Regions from separate parts of the Paraburkholderia sp. MPAMCS5 genome, predicted to be linked through region 2. Evidence: predicted binding sites of a transcription regulator. Region 2 holds the regulator's gene; the other holds the start of a gene.

Region 1 (11,246 bases), on a different contig from region 2:
CGTCATCGCAAGGATACGGACGGCGACGGCGACCATGGCGACGCCCAACCCGCTTAGGCTGAATCAACTCAATTGAAGAAAACGGCTACCCAGTTCGACGGAGATAGCTAACCGAGATGGCTAACTGAGATGACCGAAAAAACTCATGCATCGCTGGCGATTCCGTCGCGAGAGACCGAAAGCGGCCACGCATTGCCGCCGCGCAATCGCGAATGGAAGCGCGCGAAAATCGCCATCGTGATCGTGCTGGTGTTGCTCGCGCTGGGCGCGTTGCGCACGGTGGTGGCGAACCTCATGCAGAACCGCGCCGTCGAGCAGACCACGAAACAGAACGCCACGCAGTATGTGAACGTGGTGAGTCCCAAGGCTGCCGAAGGCGGCAGCAGCACGACGTTGCCGGGCACGTTGCGCGGCAATGTCGAGTCGCCGATCTATGCGCGCTCGACCGGTTATCTGTTGCATTGGTACGCCGACATCGGCACGCGCGTGAAGCAGGGGCAATTGCTCGCCGAACTCGACACGCCTGAAATCGATCAGGAACTGGCGCAGGCACTGGCGCAGCGTCAGCAGACCAGTTCGAGTCTCGCGCTGGCCAAAAGCTCGCTGGAGCGCTGGCAGCAGCTTCGTCAACGCGATGCCGTATCGCAGCAGGAACTGGACGAAAGACAAAGCACCTACACGCAAGGCGTGGCCAATCTCGCCGCCGCCGACGCCAACGTGCAGCGCCTGCGCCAGCTCGAATCGTTCAAGCGGATCGTCGCGCCGTTCGCGGGCGTGGTCACGCAGCGCAACGTGGATGTGGGCGATCTGATCGACGCGGGCAGCGGCACGAGCCGCGCGCTTTTCGCGCTCGCGCAGTCGGACCCGTTGCGCGTGTATGTGCAGTTGCCGCAAGCGTATGCGCAAAACGTGTCGGTCGGACAGAACGCCGTGGTCACGCAGGCGGAATTGCCGGGCCAGCAGTTTCATGGGACCGTCACGCACATTTCGGGCGCGATCGACGTGCCCACACGTTCGCTGCAAGTCGAGGTGACGCTGCCGAATCCGGATAACAAGCTGCGTCCCGGCGCTTATGTGCAGGTCGCGTTGCCTTCCGTCGTGCACGCACAGTGGATGGTGCCGGGCAATGCGTTGTTGTTCCGCGCCGAGGGTCCGCGTGTCGCCGTGGTGGACGCGCACGGCAATGTGCAGTTACGCCAGATCGTGATTGCGCAGGATTTCGGGCAATCGCTCGAAATTGAAAGCGGCATTGACGCGAACGACAGGATCATCATCAACCCGAGCGATTCGATTGCGGACGGCGATCATGTGCAGATCGAGCAGCCGCAACAGACTGCGAAGGGGGCGTCGTGAAGGAGAACCGCGCAAGCCGGGCTGTCATCACACTCGCTGCCGCTGCAAGCTCGGCAGCGAGTGTGGTCTTGCTCGCCGCGTGCACCGTGGGACCGGACTACAAGCAGCCGCAAGCGGAAGTGCCGCCCGAGTGGAAAACCGATTCGTACTGGCGCGTCGCGGCGCCGTCTCACTCGCCGATGGACCCCGACTGGTGGAACGTCTATCACGATACGACGCTCGCCACGCTAGAAACGCAGGCGCTCGCGCAAAATCAGACGCTCGTCGCCGCCAGCGCGCATTATGCGCAGGCCCAGGCGACGCTCGCGAATGCGAGCGCGCAGCGAGTGCCGGAAGTGGATCTCGCGGCGTCGGCGTCGCGCTTCAGAATTTCGCAGAACCGGCCGCGCACCAACTACGCGGTGCCGACCACATCGACGGTGCAGAACAATCTGCAACTCGGCCCCACGATCAGCTACGACACCGATCTGTTCGGCCGCATACGCCGCCAGGTGGAAGGCGCGAGCGCCTTTGCCGAGCAATCGGCTGACGATCTCGCCAATGCGCGGCTCGTGCTGACCACGGAAGTCGCCAGCGACTATTTTTCGCTGCGCGAACTCGACACCGAAATCGACGTGTTGAACCAGTCGGTGAAGCTGCAGCAGAAGGCGCTCGATTACGTGAGTTCCGAACACGAGCTGGGCTCGGTGTCGGGGCTCGACGTATTGCAGCAAAAGTCGCTGCTCGACACCACGCGCGTGCAGGCGCAACTTCTCGTCAATCAGCGCGCGCAATACGAGCATGCGATCGCCGCGCTCGTCGGCGTGCCCGCGCCGCAGTTCGCGATCGAACCCCAGATGCAGCGCTTCCAGGTGCCCGCCATTGCGCTCGGCGTGCCGAGCGACGTGTTGCAGCGCCGGCCCGACATTGCATCGGCCGAGCGCGCGATGGCGGCGGCCAATGCGCAGATCGGCGTCGCCAAGGCCGCGTTTTTCCCGAGCCTGACGCTGAGCCCCGGCATCGGCTGGGAAAGCACGCAGTTCGCGAGCTTGCTGAGCGCGCCCACGCTGATGTGGACGCTCGGCGCGGCAGCGGGCCAGGTGCTGTTCGACGGAGGCCGTCGCGCGGCCAACGTGAAGTACGCGAGCGAAGGCTACCGGGCGACCGAGGCCAACTATCGGCAAACGGTGCTCAACGCGTTCCAGCAGGTGCAGGACGGCATCACGGGGCTTGCCGTGCTCGACGGCGCGGCGAAGCAGTCGGAAGAAGCCGTCGCGGACGCCGAGCACCTGCTCGGCCTCGCGAACGACCGCTATTCGGGCGGTCTCGTCGCGTATCTCGACGTGATCACCGCGCAGCAGTCGTTGCTGAACAGCAAGCGCCAGGACGCGCAGATTCGCGGCCAGCAAATGACGCTTTCCGTGGCGCTCGTCAAGGCGCTGGGCGGCGGCTGGGAGGCCGCGGGCCACGATATGTCGGGCGTCGCGCAGCACGGCATGCAGTCCAACGGCACGACTCAGGTGGGCGCCGCCGCGCCGTGAGGCGCGCTCGCGCGCGGCGAATCATCGCAAGGCGTTTCGTATAATGCAGACACTAGGGGACGCGCATGAAATTGCTGATTGTTGAAGACGAGCACAAGGTGGTGGACTACCTGCGCTCCGGTTTGACAGAGCAGGGCTGGGTCGTGGACGTCGCGCTCGATGGCGAGGAGGGCATGCATCTGGCCACGGAGTTCGATTACGACGTGATCGTGCTCGACGTCATGCTGCCCAAGCGCGACGGCTTCAGCGTGCTGAAGGCGCTGCGCATGCGCAAGTCCACGCCGGTCATCATGCTCACCGCGCGCGACCATGTGAACGACCGCGTGCGCGGTCTGCGCGAAGGCGCCGACGACTACCTCACCAAACCCTTTTCATTTCTCGAACTGGTCGAGCGCCTGCACGCTCTCGCGCGGCGCACGCGCTCGCAGGAGTCCACGCTGATTTCCGTCGGCGATCTGTTTGTCGATCTGATCGGGCGGCGCGCCACGCGCGACGGCGTGCGCCTCGATCTGACCGCGAAGGAGTTCCAGTTGCTGAGCGTTCTGGCCCGTCGGCAAGGCGATATTCTGTCGAAAACCGCGATCACCGAACTCGTGTGGGACGTCAATTTCGACAGTCATACGAATGTGGTCGAAACCGCGATCAAACGATTGCGCGCGAAGCTCGACGGCCCGTTTCCCTCCAAGCTGCTGCACACGGTGCGCGGCATGGGCTATGTGCTCGAAGTGCGCGAAGAGGCAGAGCAGTCATGAACCGTTCCATCGCGCGGCGGCTTGCATTGATGTTCGCGCTCGCCGCGCTTTCTGTGTTTACGCTCGTCGGCGCGGGACTTTTCGCGGTGTTGCGCACGCAGCTCGACAATCATTTGCGCGAGTCGCTCGACGACCGCGCGCAGATCGCGCGGCTTATCTGCAATCACGGGCTCACGCCCGAAAAATGGCGCATGGCGCGCGAGAAGCTCACCGACATGACGCCGCACGACCGCAGCACGATGTACGCGGTCACGAGCATCGAACCGTCTTACAACTACGGCAAGCCGATTCAAGGATCGGTGGTGAACTCATGGCCCGGCGGCTACGCGCGCGTGAAGCCGGCCAACGGCGGCGACGACATGCTCACCACGACGGTGTCCATCCCCGGCTATTCGACGCGTCCGCCCATGGAATTGCAGGTCGCGTCGAGCTATTCGCCGAACATTCGCACGATGCGCGCGTTCGGCTTCGCGCTCGCCGCGCTGTCGGCGCTCGGCAGTCTCGCGGTGCTGCTGCTCAGTTACTCGGTGACGCGCATCGGTCTCGCGCCGCTCACGCGCCTCACGCGCGACGCGTCCGCCGTCAGTCCGAACAATCGCTCGCAGCGGCTGAACACCGCGTCGCTGCCGCACGAGTTGAACGATCTCGCGAACTCGTTCAACGGCGCGCTCGAACGGCTGGACGGCGCGTATTGCCGCCTCGAATCGTTCAATGCGGACGTCGCGCATGAATTGCGCACGCCGGTGACGATCCTCATTGGCCAGACCGAAGTCGCGTTGACGCGCAATCGCTCCGTCGACGATTTGCGCCACACGCTGCAATCGAATCTGGAAGAGTTCGAACGCATGCGCGCGATCATCAACGACATGTTGTTCCTCGCGCGCGCCGATCAGGGCGAGCGCGCAACCGGTCTCGTGGAAGTGTCGCTCGCGGCGGAAGTCGCGCATACGCTGGAGTTTCTGGAGATTCCGCTCGAAGAAGCGCGCGTGCATGCGCGCCTTCATGGCGACGCCGCCGCGCACGTCAACCGCTCGCTGTTCGGCCGCGCGTGCGCGAATCTATTGATCAACGCGATCCAGCATTGCGAGCCGGGCGCCACGATCAGCGTGCGGATCGTGCGGGAAGCGCAGCAGGTGCGAATCGAAGTGGCCAATCCCGGCGAGCAGATCGAGCCCGCCGTGCTGGAACATCTGTTCGACCGTTTTTATCGCGCCGAAGTATCGCGCACGAACAGCCGTGAAAATCACGGCCTCGGTCTCGCGATTGTGAAGGCGATTGCCGAGATGCATCGCGGCAGTGTGTCCGTGCATAGCGCGAACGGCGTCAATACTTTTGCGTTTTCGATTGCGGCTTCGCGTGCGCAACGCGTCGTGCCGCCGGCGCGTTCGAATGCCGGTGCGAGTGGGGATGCAAACGCGGTTGCAAACGCGGTTGCAAATACGCCCGCAAATACGCCCGCAAATACGCCCGCAAATACGCCCGCAAATACGCCCGCAAACACGGGTGCAAATGTAGCCACAAATGTAGCCAATACGTCCGAACCGAAAGCGGCGGCTTATTCGTCGCTCGTAAAAGGCAAGTCTGCCTGAACCGGCAGACGCCTCGCCGGAGGCTGCGCGCTCGCGAGAGACAAGGCGCTCACGCGCACGCCGAGCAGGCGCAGTTTGCGGTTCAGTTCGACACGCCGCAGACATTCCGTGGCCGCGCGGCGTATTTCCGCAGCGTCGGCGGTCGGCGTGTCGAGCGTGAGGTCGCGCGTCACCGTGCGGAAATCGTCGTAGCGCAATTTGATGCCGACGGTTTTGCCCACATAGCCTTTGCGCACGAGATCTTCCGCGACTCGCACACACAAGCCGGTAAACGAACTGGACAGCGCCGGGCGATCATGGCGCGGATGCAGATCGCGCTCGAAAGTGGTTTCGCGGCTCATCGACTTCGGCTCCGATTCCACCACGACCGGCCGCTCGTCGTGGCCTTGCGCGACCTGCATCAGCCACGCCGAATAGCTGCGCCCGAAGTGATCCTGCAACAAGCCCGCGTCCGCCGCAGCCAGGTCGCCAACCGTGGCAATGCCGAGCGCCGTCAATCTTTCCGCCGCCTTCGGGCCGATTCCATTGACCTTGCGCACCGCCAGCGGCCACACGCGCAGCGGCACGTCGGCGGGCGTGAGAATCGTGAGACCGTCGGGCTTATCGAGTTCCGAGCCGATCTTCGCGAGCAGCTTGTTCGGCGCGACGCAAATCGAGCAGGTGAGGCCGGTTGCGCGATTCACCGCCTGCTTGATGCGCGCGGCGATGTCGCGCGGCTCATCCGGTAACCCGGTGAGATCGATATACATCGAGTATGGCGAGTGTGGGAGGCCTGTCTTTTCAGTCTGATCTAGCAAGTCATTGTTATGTATAAGAAAATTATCGAGAGAAAAATATTGTGGAGACAAAAAGAGCCAGGGCTGTATCCTGAGCAGCTCATTTTCGAGGTTTTTCGGGGTTAGGATACATTTGGGCTGTGTGATCGTGCACGAGACAGGTTTGCGAAGTTCATCGGGCCATTCCATCCACGCAATGTGGACCCTAGGTGCAATCACAATCCTGTGCAGATGAAATGAGGCGGGTATTAGGGGTCGAACGGGAGTTCGCCTTGAACGGGATCCATTCCCGCGTGGTCGTGCGAGACATGCTCCAGTGCGCTGACGCGCACACCGATCAGCCGTATCCGCCGATCCAGCTCGATTCGCTTCAGACACTGGCTAACGGCTCGCCGGATGGCAGCAGAGTCGCGAATCCCTGCGGGCAGCGATATATCTCGAGTGACGATCTTGAAATCCGAGAATTTGACCTTTACTCCAACGGTGCGGCCGCAATAGCCTTTGCGATCTAGATCCTGTGCGACCCTTTCGCAAAGCTGAGTCAGCGCGGGAGTCAGGAATGCGCGGTCTCGCTCGACGTGCATGTCTCGTTCAAAGGTCGTTTCGCGACTCATTGACTTTGGCTCAGACAATACGACAACCTCCCGGTCGTCCAAGCCGTGCGCTGCTCGCGCGAGCCATGCGGCATAGGTGCGTCCGAAGTTTTCCTGTAGTAGTCCAAGGTCAGCGGCCGCCAGGTCACCTACGGTCACGATACCGAGACCGGCGAGGCGGTCGTTAGCGCGAGGCCCAATTCCATTAACTTTCTTTGCAGCCAGCGGCCAGATTCGTGACTCAATGTCCGACATAAAGAGAATTGTCAGTCCGTCGGGTTTATCGAGTTCGGAACCGATCTTTGCCAGTAGTTTGTTCGGTGCAATCGCAATAGAGCAGGTCAGGCCGGTGGCTTCTTTAACGGCATCTTTGATGCGGGAGCCGAGCGCAAGCGATTCGCCATCTACCAGTGTGAGATCAACGAAAATCTCGTCAATTCCTCGATCCTCAATTTGGTCTGTGAATGTTCGAACCGCGTCCTTGAATAGACGTGAGTAGCGCCGATACGAGTCGAAGTCGGTTGGCAGAAGAACTGCGTCGGGGGCGAGTTGTGCGGCCTTCATCATGCCCATCGCCGAAAACACGCCGAACGCACGCGCTTCGTACGTCGAGGTCGTCACGACACCGCGTCCGGCGTAATCACGGAGTTTTGCGAACCGTCGCGTACCGTCTGAGAGAACTTCCGGTATGGCGTTGCGGCCACCTCCGATTACAACAGGCTTGCCCCGCAACTCAGGATAGCGGAGCAGTTCGACCGAGGCATAGAAAGCATCCATGTCTACATGCGCGATGCGACGCGATGGCGGATTGCTCACGGCGTCCGGCCTAGTACACAGAACGACATGATTACCGATACCCGTCTGCGTAAGATATCGAGGAGTCGTAAAATTCTTTGGGACACAACGTGTGCCTTTGCTAAAGATTCAGCGGCAGTACAGCTTGTTATTAATACCGCAGGCCGCTTTCGAGTACGTGAGATTTAACTTTACTTTTGTTTCGGGCGGCAAGCCGCCGATATTTACTGTACATTTATACAGTATTTTTTTGTTCAGGTACAGCTCATAAAACCAGGATCGCTGGCGGGTTAGCTTTGTGTGAACTTCAATAGTCGGCGATTCTCGGCCGTTGACCCAAGCGTTGCAGTGGCCATTCGAATGGCCGGTCCCTTTCGGAAACTACCGGGTGCGGGACGGCCGCTTTTCGGCCTATGCGGACATTGGGGCGGGTCGCGTTCAACGTCAGCAGTTTGGCGGAATGCTGACGTTGGCGGCTTCGCGCGGCAGGACTGCAACGCCCGCTCAGCGAACTCACCCTCCCGACCCTCAAGGGACCTTCAGCTTTCTCCATAGCGGACGTTCAATTTCGCTAGTTGCCCGGAGTCAGCGACCGCTCGTCCATTCCATCTTTTGCACGTTGACGCCAGGCTGACTGGCCAGCGGCTCCCATTCGGGCAAGAATTTGAAACCGTGCCGACGATATAGACCCACAGCGTGAGCGTTGTCTGGCGAGACGCTCAACACGATTCTCCGATGTCCGCGTTCAACCGCGCGCGCCTGGATTGTATTGACCAAGAGACCTGCGATTCCCATGCCTCGGCACGTCGGGTGAACCCACATGGCAATAAGGTTGTATTCGCCGGACGGGTTTATCGAATCGCCGATAAGACCGACTGCTTGACCTCGGTGTGTGGCAACTAGAAATTGAGGCTGCGTCTGATGTGAAGCACGGTCGCGCCACTGCTGCTCGCTATACGCCGCCGCAGTCGCGTAGCTCAACCCGAACGCGGTTGGGCTGTCCCGCAGCGCGGCAAGGCGGACGGTCTTCAAAATTTCCCAGTCCTCTTCCTGGGTTGGGCGAACCAGCACAGGGCTCGATTCTGTAGCCATTAAGATTCCCGGTACTTAAGCAAATTGTTTATCAACCATCTCAACAGATGGATTGTCGGCGATTCAGGCACTCACGTCGACTGACCGCACCTGGCCGAGAGCACCAGTTCAGTGAAGGTGCTGTAGAACTGCCGTTGAAATCCTCAACGGCAGTTCTCGGGCGGCTTCCATGAATGCGTGCAGTCGGCCAATAGCGGCCCTTCGATTGAGAGGCCGATGAGCGCTCTAAATGGCCGCTAAGCTTGAGACACCGGACTCCTACGGCGCCAGCTGCTTTCAAGTACCGAATTCAAACAACAAGCGGCTTGAAGCGAGTAAGGCAGAAGGTTGCAGGCGAGAGGCGCGGTTTCAGCGCCACGACATCGGCAGGGTGCGCGCAATGGCGCATGCACCGACCTTTCGACGGGCTGCTTCGTATCGAAGGCGAGATGCGACGTCGAGGTAAGCAGGTAAGCATGGGTGAAGCTTCGCTTCACCCGCTCAGATGACCGCCGACCGATCAAAGACCGAGTTTGCGTTCGCTCATCCACCTAACAATTTTCGGATCCCGATGGGAAAAGAAACTACTCTCGCCCGTTTCGAGCGTTGCAACGGTCTGCATGGGACCGGATGATCGACGTGAACATCAAGGGTGTGCTGTACGGCATAGCTGCCGCGCTGCCGTACATGCAGGCGCAGAAGTCCGGCCAGATTATCAACGTCTCGTCAGTCGCAGGTCACAAGGTTGGACCCGGCGGCTCCGTATATGCGGGCACGAAATGGGCGGTCCGGGCGATCTCCGAGGGACTTCGTCAAGAGGTCAAGCCGTGGAACATTCGCACAACAATCGTCTCCCCCGGGGCCGTCGCGACGGAACTGATTGACACGATCACGGACGCAGACATTGCTGCAGGTATGGCAAAAACCTACGAGAAGGCGATCCCTGCCAGTTCATTCGCTCGTGTGGTGGCCTTCGCGATAAGCCAGCCGGAGGACATTGACGTCAACGAAATACTTTTCAGGCCGACGAGCCAAGCGTATTGATCGCGTCCGCCTACGAACGAATCAAGGATCTCAAGATGCCCCACGTTATTGTCAAAGCCTGGCCCGGAAAAACCGAGCAGCAGAAGCAGCGCCTCGCAGAGGCGATTACCCGTGATGTGATGGAAATTCTCGGCTATGGCCCCGACTCGGTCTCCGTCTCATTTGAAGAAGTTGCGTCGGAACGATGGAGGGACGAAGTCTACCTTCCGGACATTAAGGCGCATCCCGAAACGCTTTACAAAAAGCCCGGTTACAGGATGTAAATCAAGTGATACCCACAACGGAACATGCGGAGCAATCCGTCGTCGCAACGCTAGCTCCTGTGATGGTCGCAGTGCTCTGCGGCTTCGTCATCATCGGCGTAGCACTGCCCGTTTTGCCCCTGCACGTCAGCAACGATCTTGGCTTTGGCCCACTCGTGGTTGGTCTCGTCGCGGGAGCGCAGTTCGGTGCTTCGCTCTTCTCACGCGTTTGGGCAGGGTCGTACTCCGACAGGGCGGGCGCGAAACGCGCTGTCCTCGCTGGCCTGATCGCAGCAGCCGCAGCGGGCATGCTCTACCTGCTCTCGCTCGCATTTGTGACCCTGCCGACGCTGTCGGTTGCGATCTTGCTCATCGGTCGTGCGGTGCTTGGCGGCGCAGAAAGTTTCATCATCACGGGCGGGGTTGCCTGGGGCCTCGGACTCGTCGACAGACCGCACGCGGGAAAAGTGATTGCATGGGTCGGAACGGCTATGTTCGCGGCGATGGCTCTCGGCGGTCCGGTGGGAAGCATCCTGTATTCGTCATCCGGTTTTTTCGCAATCGCGCTCGTGACCACCATGCTGCCCCTGATGGTGCTGGCTTATCTGGTCCGCATGCCCGCAGTTCCACCTCATCCTCACGGCGAACACGCCTCGTTCAAAACGATACTCAGGGCGGTCTGGTTGCCGGGCTTCGGTGCGGCGCTCGCGAGTATCGGCTACTGCGCGATTCTCGCGTTCAGCTCGTTGTTCTACACGGAAATGCACTGGCAGCCCGTATGGATGGCCTTTACCGCGTTTGGCGTCGCGCTGATGGCTGCGCGGATGAGCGCAGGGCATCTCCCTGATCGGTTTGGCGGTGCAAGAGTCGCCTTTGTCTTCGTTATCGTTCAGGCCTGTGGTCTGTTGCTGATATGGATTGCCCGGACGTCCTTGCTCGCTTCCGCGGGCGCGGCCCTGGCGGGTTTTGGGTATTCACTTGTTTATCCCGGGCTTGGCGTAGAGGCAGTCAGCGGCATCAGCCCAAAGAACCGCGGCATGGCGATGGGCATCTACACTGCGTTTCTCGATCTGGCGATGGCTGTCGGGAGCCCCGGGTTGGGATGGGTCGGTGGGCACGCCGGTCTCCGTGCAGTCTTCCTGACGGGGGCGGTGATTGTCGCCTGCACCGCTGGCATCGCTATCAAGCTATGGCCAAAGCACCGTCCAGTCGCTTGACATGGACTTCGCATTGGCTCTTTTCTAACACTGCTGCATCGTAGACCTTGCAATGGGAATCGATATGACCTTCAGATCGACAGACAAACACCACGAAGCAGTTGATGAATCCAGCCAAGTGCGAATCGGCCGCCGTAGCCTGCTGAAGCTGGCCGGTTCAGGTGCTGCATCGCTCGGAATGGTGTCATTCGCCGATGGCACCGCTCATGCCGCAAAGCAAAGTGGTGAAGCAGAGGGCGTCATGGCTTCTGTCTCACTGGAGGTCAATGGCGAGCATCACGAGCTATCGCTGGA
Region 2 (11,246 bases):
CGTGGCGCGCAGTCATGCGATGCCATCTCAATGCCGTGCCATGCCGCGCCCGCTGTGCGGGCAGCCGGCCGTGTTACTGCGGCTGGTAGATCGAATCGAACACGCCGCCGTCCGCGAAATGAGTTTTCTGCGCGTGGGTCCAGCCGCCGAAGGAGTCGTCGACGGTGTAGAGCTTCAGCTTCGGAAACTTCGCGGTCAGATCGGCCGGCACCTTGTTCGAACGCGGACGGTAGAAGTTCTTCGCCGCGATGGCCTGACCTTCCTCGCTATACAGAAAGTTCAGATACGCTTCGGCCAGCTTGCGCGTGCCGTGCCTGTCGACGACCTTGTCCACCACCGCGACCGGCGGCTCGGCAAGAATGCTCACCGAAGGAACCACGATTTCGAACTTGTCCGGACCGAATTCGTTGATCGACAGGAACGCTTCGTTTTCCCACGCGATCAGCACATCGCCGATGCCGCGCTGCACGAAGCTGGTGGTCGCGCCGCGCGCGCCCGAGTCCAGCACGCCGGCATTCTTGTAGAGCCTCGCGACGAAATCTCTCGCTTTCTGATCGTTGCCGCCCGGCTGATGCGCGGCATACGCCCAGGCGGCGAGGTAATTCCAGCGCGCGCCGCCCGAGGTCTTCGGATTCGGCGTCACGATCGACACGCCCGGCTTGGTCAGATCGTCCCAGTCCTTGATGTGCTTCGGGTTGCCCTTGCGCACCAGAAACACGATAGTCGACGTGTACGGCGCCGCGTTGTCCGGCAGGCGCTTCTGCCAGTTTTTGTCGATCAGGCCTTTGTTCGCGAGCGCGTCGATGTCGTAGGCCAGCGCGAGCGTCACGACGTCGGCCTGCAGGCCGTCGAGCACCGAGCGCGCCTGGGCGCCGGAGCCCCCGTGCGACTGCCTGAACGTGATGGTTTCGCCCGTTTTCGCTTTCCATTCCTTGCCGAAGGCCTGATTCACGTCCTGGTAGAGTTCGCGCGTCGGATCGTACGAAACGTTGAGCAGCGTCGAGTCCGCCGCCTGCGCCTGGCTGATCGCGCCGAGCGCGGCTGCCGCGCCGAAGACGAGCGCCACGATGAATTTTCGGGTCTGGCCTGCGCGCGCCGTATGCGCCGCATGTCGATGGTTCATGCCTGGTTCTCCGCGTATTGGTCCGCTAAAACAGCGAGTGGTGTTGTTCTGCGTCGGATTCACGTGCACATGAGCGGCGACTGAAGGCCAGTCTATCGAAGGGCTTTCATCATTAAAAATAATGTTTCTTCATTTTTTAATACGCAAAAGTGGTAATGACAGCCAGATAAGGCGTTGCGGCCCAAAAAGGGATGTTGCGACGTCGATTTGCGGCGTTGCGGCGTAGCCGATCGCGTCGAAGTTAAAGTAAAGCTTGAATTGCGCCGGATACTGTATAAAAATACAGTCACCTGTTCATACATACAGTGGCGCCATGACCAAACTCACCGCACGACAGCAGCAGGTTTTCGATCTGATCCGCCGGGCCATCGAGCGCACCGGCTTTCCGCCCACCCGTGCGGAGATCGCCGCCGAACTGGGTTTCAGCTCGGCCAACTCGGCTGAAGAGCATCTGCGGGCGCTCGCCCGCAAGGGCGTGATCGAACTTGCGGCGGGCGCTTCGCGCGGCATTCGGCTGCTGCCGGGCCCGGACGACGTGCCGCATCAGTTCACGCTACCGCACGCCAGCATCATGCAACTGTCGCTGCCGCTCGTCGGCCGGGTGGCGGCAGGCAGCCCGATCCTCGCGCAGGAACATATCGCGCAGCACTATGCGTGCGATCCGGCGCTCTTCTCCAGCAAGCCCGATTACCTGCTGAAGGTCCGCGGCCTGTCCATGCGCGACGCGGGCATTTTCGACGGCGACCTGCTCGCCGTGCAAAAGCGAAGCGAGGCCAAAGATGGCCAGATCATCATCGCGCGGCTCGGCGACGACGTCACGGTCAAGCGCCTGAAGCGCCGGCCCAACGGCATTGAGCTGATCGCGGAGAACCCCGACTACGAGAACATCTTTGTCGAGACCGGTAGTGCGGACTTCGCGCTGGAGGGCATCGCTGTCGGATTAATTCGCCCGGGCGAATTCTGATTACGCCCGTTGCGCCCGGCTCGCTCGCCCACGCGCTCCTTGCGCAGCGCTCATTGCTCAGAGCCCCTTGCTCATTACTTATTACCGGGGCTCGTAGCCTGAGCTGAAGCTGCCTAAACATTGAATCGCCCGGAGAGACTTATGGAACGCCTTGCCCGTCTGTTGCCTTTTCGCCAGTTCGGCCGTCTGCGCCATTTGCGCAAGCTCGTGTCTTGCTCACTGACCGAAGCATCCACGGCCAGCACTGCGTCGCTGTTCGACTCGCCCGGGAGCGACTCGGGGCTGCCTTCGTCGTTGCCGGCCTTCGCACGCGTGTCGCTGAATTCGGGACTCAATACCGCCGAGCCGGCACGTCGCGCACCGGTGCGGGTCTATCACGGCCCGTCGCGCCTGATCATGGTCGGCACCATGGATGCCGTGTGCCGCATGATCGATCGCTGCATCGCCGAGGAAACCAATATTCACGGCGCCGTGTTCGAATCGTGATGTGTTCGAGGCGCGCGGGATCGTTTCGGCATGACCGCGGTCCACGTTAGATCACATCTAATGGAGAGTTCCGCCCGATGGCCGTTTCAACCCGCACCAAGCGCGGCGCCCGTCCGCTTATCGTCACCCTGATCGTTATCGTGATGATTGCCGCGTTGGGCTTTGCTTATGCATCGCCGTATATCGCGCTCAACAATCTGAAGCGCGCCGCCGACGCGCGCGACGCGCAAACCGTGAATCAATATGTCGATTTCCCCGCGTTGCGCGAGAGCCTCAAGCAGCAGGTTACGGATTTGCTGACGCGCCGGCTGGGAACGCACGCAAACGGCAATCCGTTGGCGGCGATCGGCGCGATGATCGGCGTCGCGTTGATTGGTCCACTGGTCGACGCGTATGCGACTCCCGACGGTGTCGCCGCGTTGCTGAACGGCATGCCGCCGCGCGGCGAGCCGGGAGAGCGGCCACCCGCGCCGGCCGCCGCTGATAATCCGTCAGCCGCTGCGAACGAATCCGCTTCCGCGGCGCCGGGTGCGGATAACCACGCGGATAACAGCTCGGGTAGCAACTTGGGTAGCAACTCGAATAACAACGCCACCCGCAGCGCCACGCCGCCGCAGCCGCCGCAAACCACAGCCGGATATCGCGGGCTCAACGAGTTCGCCGTGACCTATCAGCATGGCGTCGGCGACACGCGCTACTCCGCGATCTTCCTGCGCGAAGGTCTCTTCACGTGGAAGCTGGCCGCGGTCAACCTCAACGAGTAAGCCGAGGCGCGGCCTGATCGCTCAAGCCGCTTCTTGCTGTTGCTCCTGCGCGGACGAACACGCCACCAGAATGCTGCACGACACGCGGTCGAGCAGCGGCGTATTGCCCGCGCCCATCCACCATCGCGACAAGCCGGTGCGGCAACGGTGGCCGACCACCACGAGGTCGACGTGCAACTCATTAGCCAGATTGGCGATTTCGTCGATCGGATGGCCAAACGCAAAGTGGCCTTGCGCCTTCACGCCCCGCTCGGTCAGCCAGTCGACGCCTTCCTGCAGAATGTCCCGCGCGGTCTTCTCGAAGCTGCCGCACGCGACGTCGGTCAGCAGACCCGCGCTTTGCGCAATGCTGGAGCGCATGTCCACCACCGAGAGCAAATGGGTTTCCGCCTGGAGGTCCAGCGCGAGATCGGCGCCGCAACGCAGCGCTTTGCGGCCTTCACGCGAGCCGTCGTAGCACAGCAGGATTTTCTGGTAGCTCGCCATCGTTTTCTCCATTTCCGCAAAAGCGCGGTCTGAATCCATCATGGTGCGCCGCAATTCAGCTTGCAAGGGATGGAAAACGCTAAGTGCACAACCTGTTTGCCCCAGCCTTGTGCATAGGACGCTTGCGCCTGGCGAGCCGGGTTTGCGGCGCTCATGCGGCGGTGCAAGAACCGGCCGGCAGACGCGCGGCGCGGCCCGACAGTTCGCAGCCGATAGCCTAGAATGAGCAGCCTTCCCGGCCATTCGTGCGCTTTGAGAGGAGCTTCGATTCAATCCATGCCGCAGCCCGCCATCGAATTCCATCAGGTTGAAAAAAGTTACGGCGAGAAGAAGGTGATCGACGGACTGTCGTTTCATGTCGACGCCGGCGAGTGCTTCGGCCTGCTCGGACCCAACGGTGCGGGCAAGACCACGACATTGCGCATGCTGCTGGGCATCGCCGCACCGGACGCCGGCGCGATCCATCTGTGCGGCGAGCCGATTCCCGGGCGGGCACGCATTGCGCGTGCCCGCGTCGGCGTGGTGCCGCAGTTCGACAACCTCGATCCCGATTTCACGGTGCGCGAGAACCTGCTCGTGTTCGGCCGCTACTTCGGCCTGAGCGCCGCGCAATGCCGCGCGATGGTGCCCTCGCTGCTCGAATTCGCGCGACTCGAAAGCAAGGCGGACGCGCGCGTGAGCGAACTCTCTGGCGGCATGAAGCGGCGCCTCACGCTCGCGCGGGCGCTCGTCAACGATCCGGACGTGCTGATCATGGACGAGCCCACCACCGGCCTCGACCCGCAGGCGCGTCATCTGATCTGGGAGCGGCTGCGCTCGCTGCTCGCGCGCGGCAAGACGATTCTGCTGACCACGCATTTCATGGAAGAAGCCGAGCGGCTGTGCGACCGGCTGTGCGTGATCGAAGAAGGACGCAAAATCGCGGAAGGCGCGCCGCGCGAGCTGATCGAGTCGGAGATCGGCTGTGACGTGATCGAGATTTTCGGCCCCGACCCGCTCGCCTTACGCGACGAACTCGCGCCGCTCGCGCTGCGAACCGAGATCAGTGGTGAGACACTCTTCTGTTATGTGAACGACGCCCAGCCGGTGCATGCGCGCTTGAAGCAACGCGCGGATCTGCGCTATCTGCATCGCCCGGCGAATCTCGAAGATGTGTTCCTGCGGCTGACGGGCCGCGAGATGCAAGACTGAAGACGCAGGACTCACTTCGACTTCGAGCCCATCGTACGAAACACACACGAAATACGCACGAAATACGCACGAGAAACGCCATGGATGCACGCACCTACCGAAGCCGCGACGTTTCGCCCTCGCTGCAAGCGCCTCGCGCCGCCTTGCCCGCCAACGCGGTCAACTGGATCGCGGTGTGGCGCCGCAACTACCTCGTGTGGAAGAAGCTCGCGCTCGCCTCGATGTTCGGCAATCTCGCCGATCCGATGATCTATCTGTTCGGTCTCGGCTTCGGCCTCGGACTGATGGTGGGCCGTGTGGACGGCGTCTCGTATATCGCCTTTCTCGCCGCGGGCACGGTCGCCTCCAGCGTGATGATGTCCGCGAGCTTCGAGTCGATGTATTCCGGCTTCTCGCGCATGCACGTGCAGCGCACGTGGGAAGCGATCATGCACACGCCGCTCACACTCGGCGACATCGTGCTCGGCGAAGTGATCTGGGCGGCCAGCAAGGCGGTGTTGTCGGGCGCGGCGATCATGCTGGTGGCCGGCGCGCTCGGCTATGGGAATTTTCCTTCGATGCTGCTCGCGTTGCCTGTCATCGTGTTGACCGGACTTGCGTTCGCGAGCGCAGCGATGATCGTGACGGCGCTCGCTCCGTCGTACGACTTTTTCATGTTCTATCAGACGCTGGTTCTGACGCCGATGCTCCTGCTGTCCGGCGTGTTTTTCCCGATATCCCAATTGCCGGCGGCCGCGCGCACAGCGGCTCAAGTACTGCCGTTGGCGCACGCGGTGGATCTGATCCGGGCGGCCATGCTCGCCCGCCCGCTCGACGATGCGCTGTGGCATGTCGCGGTGCTCGCGGCTTATGCGGTGGGTGGGTTTCTCGTATCGGCGGTGCTGTTCCGGCGCAGGATGATGAAGTAGCGGCGGGCCGAATGGTGCTGCATGGTGTGACGGGCAGATTGAATTTGACGACGGGCGCCGGCGTTTTACGCGTCGGCGCCCGCTAAAGAGCGACGGAGAATCAGTCCTCGTCGTCGGTCCACGGAATGTCGACGTCGGAGATGAATGCGACGGTCGCAAACGGACCGCCTTCCTGACGCCCGATCTTGCCGTCCGCGCGCTGCCATTCGACGCGGAACACGGTGCTCGGATCGTCGGCGATCAGACGCACGGTGCGGACTTCGTCGGGATCGGCGTCTTCGACGGGGCCATCCAGCGAAATCTGCAGTTCTTGCGGCCACAGGCCGTCAGCCGGATCGTAAATCTTGTCGCCGTCCGGAATCAGCGTGAACGCCTCCACGCCGATGGTTGCGGAGGCATCCACGATCATCTTGGCAAGCGCTCGCAGCAACGCGGTGGCCCGCGCCGAATTCGCCTGACGGATTGCCAGATCCCCGCGCGTCAGCGCCTGCTCAAGTTTTGGGTTTGTTTTTTGTTGCGCCATTCGATGTCCTGAGTCCTATCGCTGGGTTGTGAACAGCAGAGCGCATGCCGCGCCGCCGCTGCCGGTTTTCGGGCTGCATCCTACCATTCGCATACGCTGCGCTGCGCCGTGCGGCACAGCGCGAGCGCCAAAGCCCGGCCTGCTCACCACAGTTTAGGTCGTGATTCGCCGACAGCCAGGGACATTTGCCTTGCGTTGCGTGTCCCAACCGTCTGAACAGCCTCGATTTCCACTGCTGATTCAAGGCGCCGGATTGGGCTGCAACTGATGCAGCGCGTCGATTTCATCGAGCACTTCCTGCGAGAGCTTTACGTCGACGCTCGCAATGTTCTCCTTCAACTGATCGAGCGACGTCGCCCCGATCAGATTGCTCGTGACGAACGGCCGGCTATTGACGAAGGCGAGCGCGAACTGCGCGGGCGACATGTCATGGCGCTTCGCGAGTTCCACATAACGCGTGGTCGCCTCGACCGCCTGCGGCTTGCTGTAGCGCTGGAAGCGCTCGAAGAGCGAAATGCGCGCGCCCGCCGGACGCGCGCCACCTTCGTATTTGCCCGACAGCCAGCCGAAGGCCAGCGGCGAGTATGCGAGCAAGCCGATGTTGTCGCGATGCGCGTATTCCGACAGCCCGGCTTCGTAGGTGCGGTTCAACAGACTGTAGGGGTTCTGAATACTGACGATGCGCGGCAAGCCGAGCTTTTCCGACGCGCGCAAGAATTGCGCGACACCCCACGGCGTTTCGTTCGACACACCCACGTGGCGCACCTTGCCCGCCTTCACGAACTCGGCGAGCACGGTTAGGGTTTCCTCGATCGGCACCGTGTATTCGTCGTCGACCCACGGGTAGGCCGCGCGGCCGAACGTCATTGTGCTGCGATCCGGCCAGTGCAGCTGGTACAGATCGACATAGTCCGTTTGCAGACGCTTGAGGCTGTCGTTCAGCGCCTCGGTGAGATTCTTGCGGTCGAACTGATTGGTCTCGCCGCGAATATGACGCGGGTTGTGCGGCTGACGCGCGGGCCCGGCGATTTTCGTGGCGAGCACGATCTTCTCGCGCGCGCTGCGATGCTGCGCGAGCCACGTGCCGATGAAGCGCTCGGTCGAACCTTGCGTTTCGGCGCGCGGGGGCACCGGATACATTTCGGCCGTATCGATCAGGTTCACGCCACGATCGAGCGCGTAGTCGATCTGCGCGTGCGCATCCTGCTCGCTGTTCTGCTCGCCCCACGTCATGGTGCCGAGCCCGATCAGGCTGACCTGCACATCCGAATCGCCGAGTCTGCGGTATTCCATCGAACTTTGTCCTGTTGTTTGTATGAAGGTGAGCCGGTCACGTTACCATGCCCGCGCGATGCCTGCAGCGCGGCTAGAATGCCGTTCTGCCGGCCGTCGGCCACGTCGCCGCGACCCACATTTTTCTGCGTCGATCCATCACGATGAATCCAGAACACCTCGAACTGCTGGTCACGCGCGTGATGCCTTATGGCAAGTACAAAGGCCGCCTGATCGCCGACCTGCCTGGGCATTACCTCAACTGGTTCGCGAGCCAGGGCTTTCCGCCGGGCGAGATCGGGCGGCTCATCGCGTTGATGCACGAGATCGATCACAACGGGTTGTCGTCGTTAATCGAGCCTTTACGCCAGCGCGCGAGGCCGTAACGCAAGGACACAAATCCGGGTGAACTCCTTTGCACGCGATCTTTCTCATTCTTTATGCAGGGATGGGAGACGATCGTGAGCAGACTCTTTGCGTCGATGGCATTACTGGCCTTGGTGGCGGGCGTCAGCGGATGCGCGGTCGCGCCCGGCTATGACTACGGCTACGCACAACCCTACTATCAGCCCTATTACCCCGACTACGGCTACGCATACGGACCGCCGTATGCACCTGTCTACGGCACGATTGGCATCTGGGGCGGATCGTGCTGCTATTACCACGGCGGCGGCCACTGGCATGGCGGAGGCGGTTGGCATGGAGGCCACGGCGGCGGCCACGGCGGCGGTGGATGGCACGGCGGCGGATATGGGGGAAGCCACGGCGGTAGTTCGTGGAGCGGCGGCGGGCGCAGCCATTGAGAGCTAAACCAGAAGCCAAAACAAAAACGGCGTTGTGATTTCTCACAACGCCGTTTGCAAAACTGACTGCTGAATTCTTTGGGGTGGCTGATGGGGCTCGAACCCACGACAACAGGAATCACAATCCTGGACTCTACCAACTGAGCTACAGCCACCACTAAAATCTGCTTTGACTTGCCGGGATTTCCCTGAAACTGCCGGAAAACCTAGCTCGCCAACGAAGAAACGAGATTATACGAAGAGGAATCGCGTTTGCCTAGTCCTTTATTCAAAAATCTCGACGGGCTCACGCAGATGTTGTCGCGCCTCGCCAAAGATGGCGAGGTCGCGCGCGGCAAGACGCTTGCTGTCGGACAACACGCGCCGCCAGCCGCGCGCGCCCGCTTCGCCGCGATACAGACCCAGCGCATGCCGCGTGATCGCGCCGAGATAGGTGCCGCGCGCCATTTCAGCCGCGCAATACTCGATCAGCTTCGCTTCCACCTGCTCGCGCGTGAGCGGCGCTTCTGTCGAGCCGTAGAAGCGTGCATCGACGTCGGCCAGCAGATACGGGTTGTGATACGCCTCTCGCCCGAGCATGACGCCGTCGACGTGCTGAAGATGCGTTTCCACTTCGTCAAGCGTCTTGATCCCGCCGTTGATGATGATTTCCAGATGCGGGAAATCGCGCTTCAAGCGGTACGCGTAGTCGTACTTGAGCGGCGGAATCTCGCGGTTCTCTTTCGGGCTCAGACCTTTGAGGATCGCGTTGCGCGCATGCACGACAAAAACGGTGCAGCCGGCGTCGGCGATCGTGCCGACGAAATCGCGCACGAAGCTGTAGTCTTCGACCGCGTCCACGCCGATGCGGTGCTTCACCGTCACCGGCACCGAGACCACGTCGCGCATCGCCTTGACGCAGTCGGCGACCAATTGCGGCTCGTTCATCAGACACGCGCCGAACGCGCCGCGCTGCACGCGCTCCGACGGGCAGCCGCAATTCAGATTGATTTCGTCGTAGCCCCATTGCTCGCCGAGTTTCGCGGCACGCGCAAGATCGTCGGGCTCGCTGCCGCCGAGTTGCAGCGCGACTGGCGCCTCTTCAGGCGTAAACGCCAGATGACGCGGCACATCGCCATGCAGCAGCGCTCCGGTCGTCACCATTTCCGTGTAAAGCCACGTATGGCGCGAAATCATGCGATGAAGCGAGCGGCAGTGACGATCGGTCCAGTCCATCATGGGCGCGACGGAAATACGGCGCGGACTGGGAGTGTGAGGTGAAGACATGAGGCGGCCAACGGCTTGAATCGAAACCGCAATTTTACCGCAACGCGGTAAATTGCCGGGCCGTATCGAATGGTCCCCCACCGCGGTTCAGAACGCGTGTTGCCACTCAGGACAGCGGGGCATCGTCGGCGACGCTCGGGCACGGCCAAGCAAGCCTTTTGCGTCCAAACGACCCGCCCCTTGCCCTTCAAAGCCCTTCTCACACGTGGGTCTTTTCCCGCCGAAAACCCTTGCCAAGCGGGGCCAGACCACCGCTCACGCCCGCCCCGCCTAGTGCTTGCCGATTATTTCAGCAGTGAAAACAGTAATTTCAAATTATCGGCACAAAGTTTCGATAGTAGGGGTATACACTGCCTTCCATCGACGTAGCAGATGCAGTTCACCCGCTCCTGCGACGCCACCCTGAACGAAATCGAAATATCACTGGAGGTACATCATGAAGACCAAATTTATCGCCGCTTTGCTCGTTGCCGTGTCCGCCTCGATCGCTGCGCCTGCTTTTGCAAGCGGCTATGGCCCGGCACCGTTCTATCGTCCGGCAGTCGGCGCACCGGCTTCGCAGCAAGGCCAGAGCGCGCAGACCGTGGCGGCCGAACGCGCCAACGCCGACTCGAACGCATACGGCGGCGTGACCAACGTGTCGTCGCAATCGGGTACGCGTGAGCCGGTTTCGGGCCCGCAGTCGGTTTTCTTCGGCCACTAAGCATTCGCCGTCGAGCGTGCCGCTTTGCTGCGGCACGTGAACTGGGCGCCGCGCATCGGATGTCGATGCCGGCGCCCAGTTGCGTTTACCGGCAGAATCGCGCCCGATGCGCTCGCCCTCTTACGCCGGCTGCCTTTCTTCCGGCGCTTTGCAGAAAGCGGAGCCGGTTGCCGAATGGATCGGCGACGTCCAGCACTTTTCCCCACGGCCGTGCCTCGGCGCCCGGCTTCGCGTACTTGCAGTCTTTCGCAGGCAACTCGCGATGCACTACGACGACGCCCTGCATCCGCACGAAAATCGTCGCGCCGGGCGCGGCATCGCCGTGATGCTCGCTCAGATGCAAGACAAGATCGGAGCGCCGCACTTGCGCATACAGCGGGAAAGTTATCGCCGAAACGGTGTTCCCAATCCACGGTAAAGCCGAGAAAACCCACGTAAAACTCGTGGGTTTTTTCTTCGCAGAAGATACGGATGATGAGTACGGCAGGCGCGAAATGGATAGCGGCCGCCACAGAGCAATGGCATGCGCCGGCTGGCTCAAGTGGCGGGACCCGCGTCGATCAGATCGCGCGCGGCGCGAAAACCGGCCTCGGCGGCGGCATGCTCGGTGGACCAGAGGGTATCGATATGCACGAGCCGCCAATCGACCACCACCGCCTCGTCCCGCAGCACGCGAAAATGCGCCTTGACGCCGGTGAGCACCTGTTCGACCGCGACCTCGATGTCGTAGTCCTGATAGCGCTCCTGATAATCCCCC

The links. The regulator LexA, encoded in region 2, represses DNA repair genes until DNA is damaged. The targets are predictions, from matches to a motif close to ACTGTATNNNNATACAGT.
Region 1: dinB (DNA polymerase IV) is a predicted target of LexA. The motif match lies at 7,605-7,622, and genes of this name have one in related genera.

What each region holds. Positions count from the first base shown of each region.
Region 1 is NZ_JAYXBK010000010.1:160,410-171,655, forward strand. Features, by position in the region: gene VOM14_RS22025 (efflux RND transporter permease subunit) at 1-57, shown strand, start outside; gene VOM14_RS22030 (efflux RND transporter periplasmic adaptor subunit) at 130-1,353, shown strand; gene VOM14_RS22035 (efflux transporter outer membrane subunit) at 1,350-2,873, shown strand; gene VOM14_RS22040 (heavy metal response regulator transcription factor) at 2,939-3,625, shown strand; gene VOM14_RS22045 (heavy metal sensor histidine kinase) at 3,622-5,214, shown strand; partial or broken gene VOM14_RS22050 (Y-family DNA polymerase) at 5,181-5,963, opposite strand; gene dinB (DNA polymerase IV) at 6,239-7,399, opposite strand; gene VOM14_RS22060 (GNAT family N-acetyltransferase) at 7,964-8,470, opposite strand; partial or broken gene VOM14_RS22065 (aldo/keto reductase) at 8,970-9,071, opposite strand; partial or broken gene VOM14_RS22070 (SDR family oxidoreductase) at 9,071-9,493, shown strand; gene VOM14_RS22075 (tautomerase family protein) at 9,529-9,756, shown strand; gene VOM14_RS22080 (MFS transporter) at 9,762-10,952, shown strand; gene paoA (aldehyde dehydrogenase iron-sulfur subunit PaoA) at 11,005-11,246, shown strand, end outside.
Region 2 is NZ_JAYXBK010000005.1:233,399-244,644, reverse strand. Features, by position in the region: gene VOM14_RS13980 (sulfate ABC transporter substrate-binding protein) at 74-1,123, opposite strand; gene lexA (transcriptional repressor LexA) at 1,437-2,087, shown strand; gene VOM14_RS13970 (hypothetical protein) at 2,229-2,573, shown strand; gene VOM14_RS13965 (DUF2939 domain-containing protein) at 2,651-3,337, shown strand; gene VOM14_RS13960 (universal stress protein) at 3,359-3,823, opposite strand; gene nodI (nodulation factor ABC transporter ATP-binding protein NodI) at 4,100-5,014, shown strand; gene VOM14_RS13950 (ABC transporter permease) at 5,095-5,922, shown strand; gene VOM14_RS13945 (hypothetical protein) at 6,023-6,445, opposite strand; gene VOM14_RS13940 (NADP(H)-dependent aldo-keto reductase) at 6,686-7,738, opposite strand; gene VOM14_RS13935 (DUF3820 family protein) at 7,882-8,103, shown strand; gene VOM14_RS13930 (hypothetical protein) at 8,179-8,520, shown strand; tRNA gene VOM14_RS13925 (tRNA-His) at 8,600-8,675, opposite strand; gene dusA (tRNA dihydrouridine(20/20a) synthase DusA) at 8,785-9,786, opposite strand; gene VOM14_RS13915 (hypothetical protein) at 10,223-10,489, shown strand; partial or broken gene VOM14_RS13910 (glyoxalase superfamily protein) at 10,575-10,989, opposite strand; gene VOM14_RS13905 (DUF6566 family protein) at 11,027-11,246, opposite strand, start outside.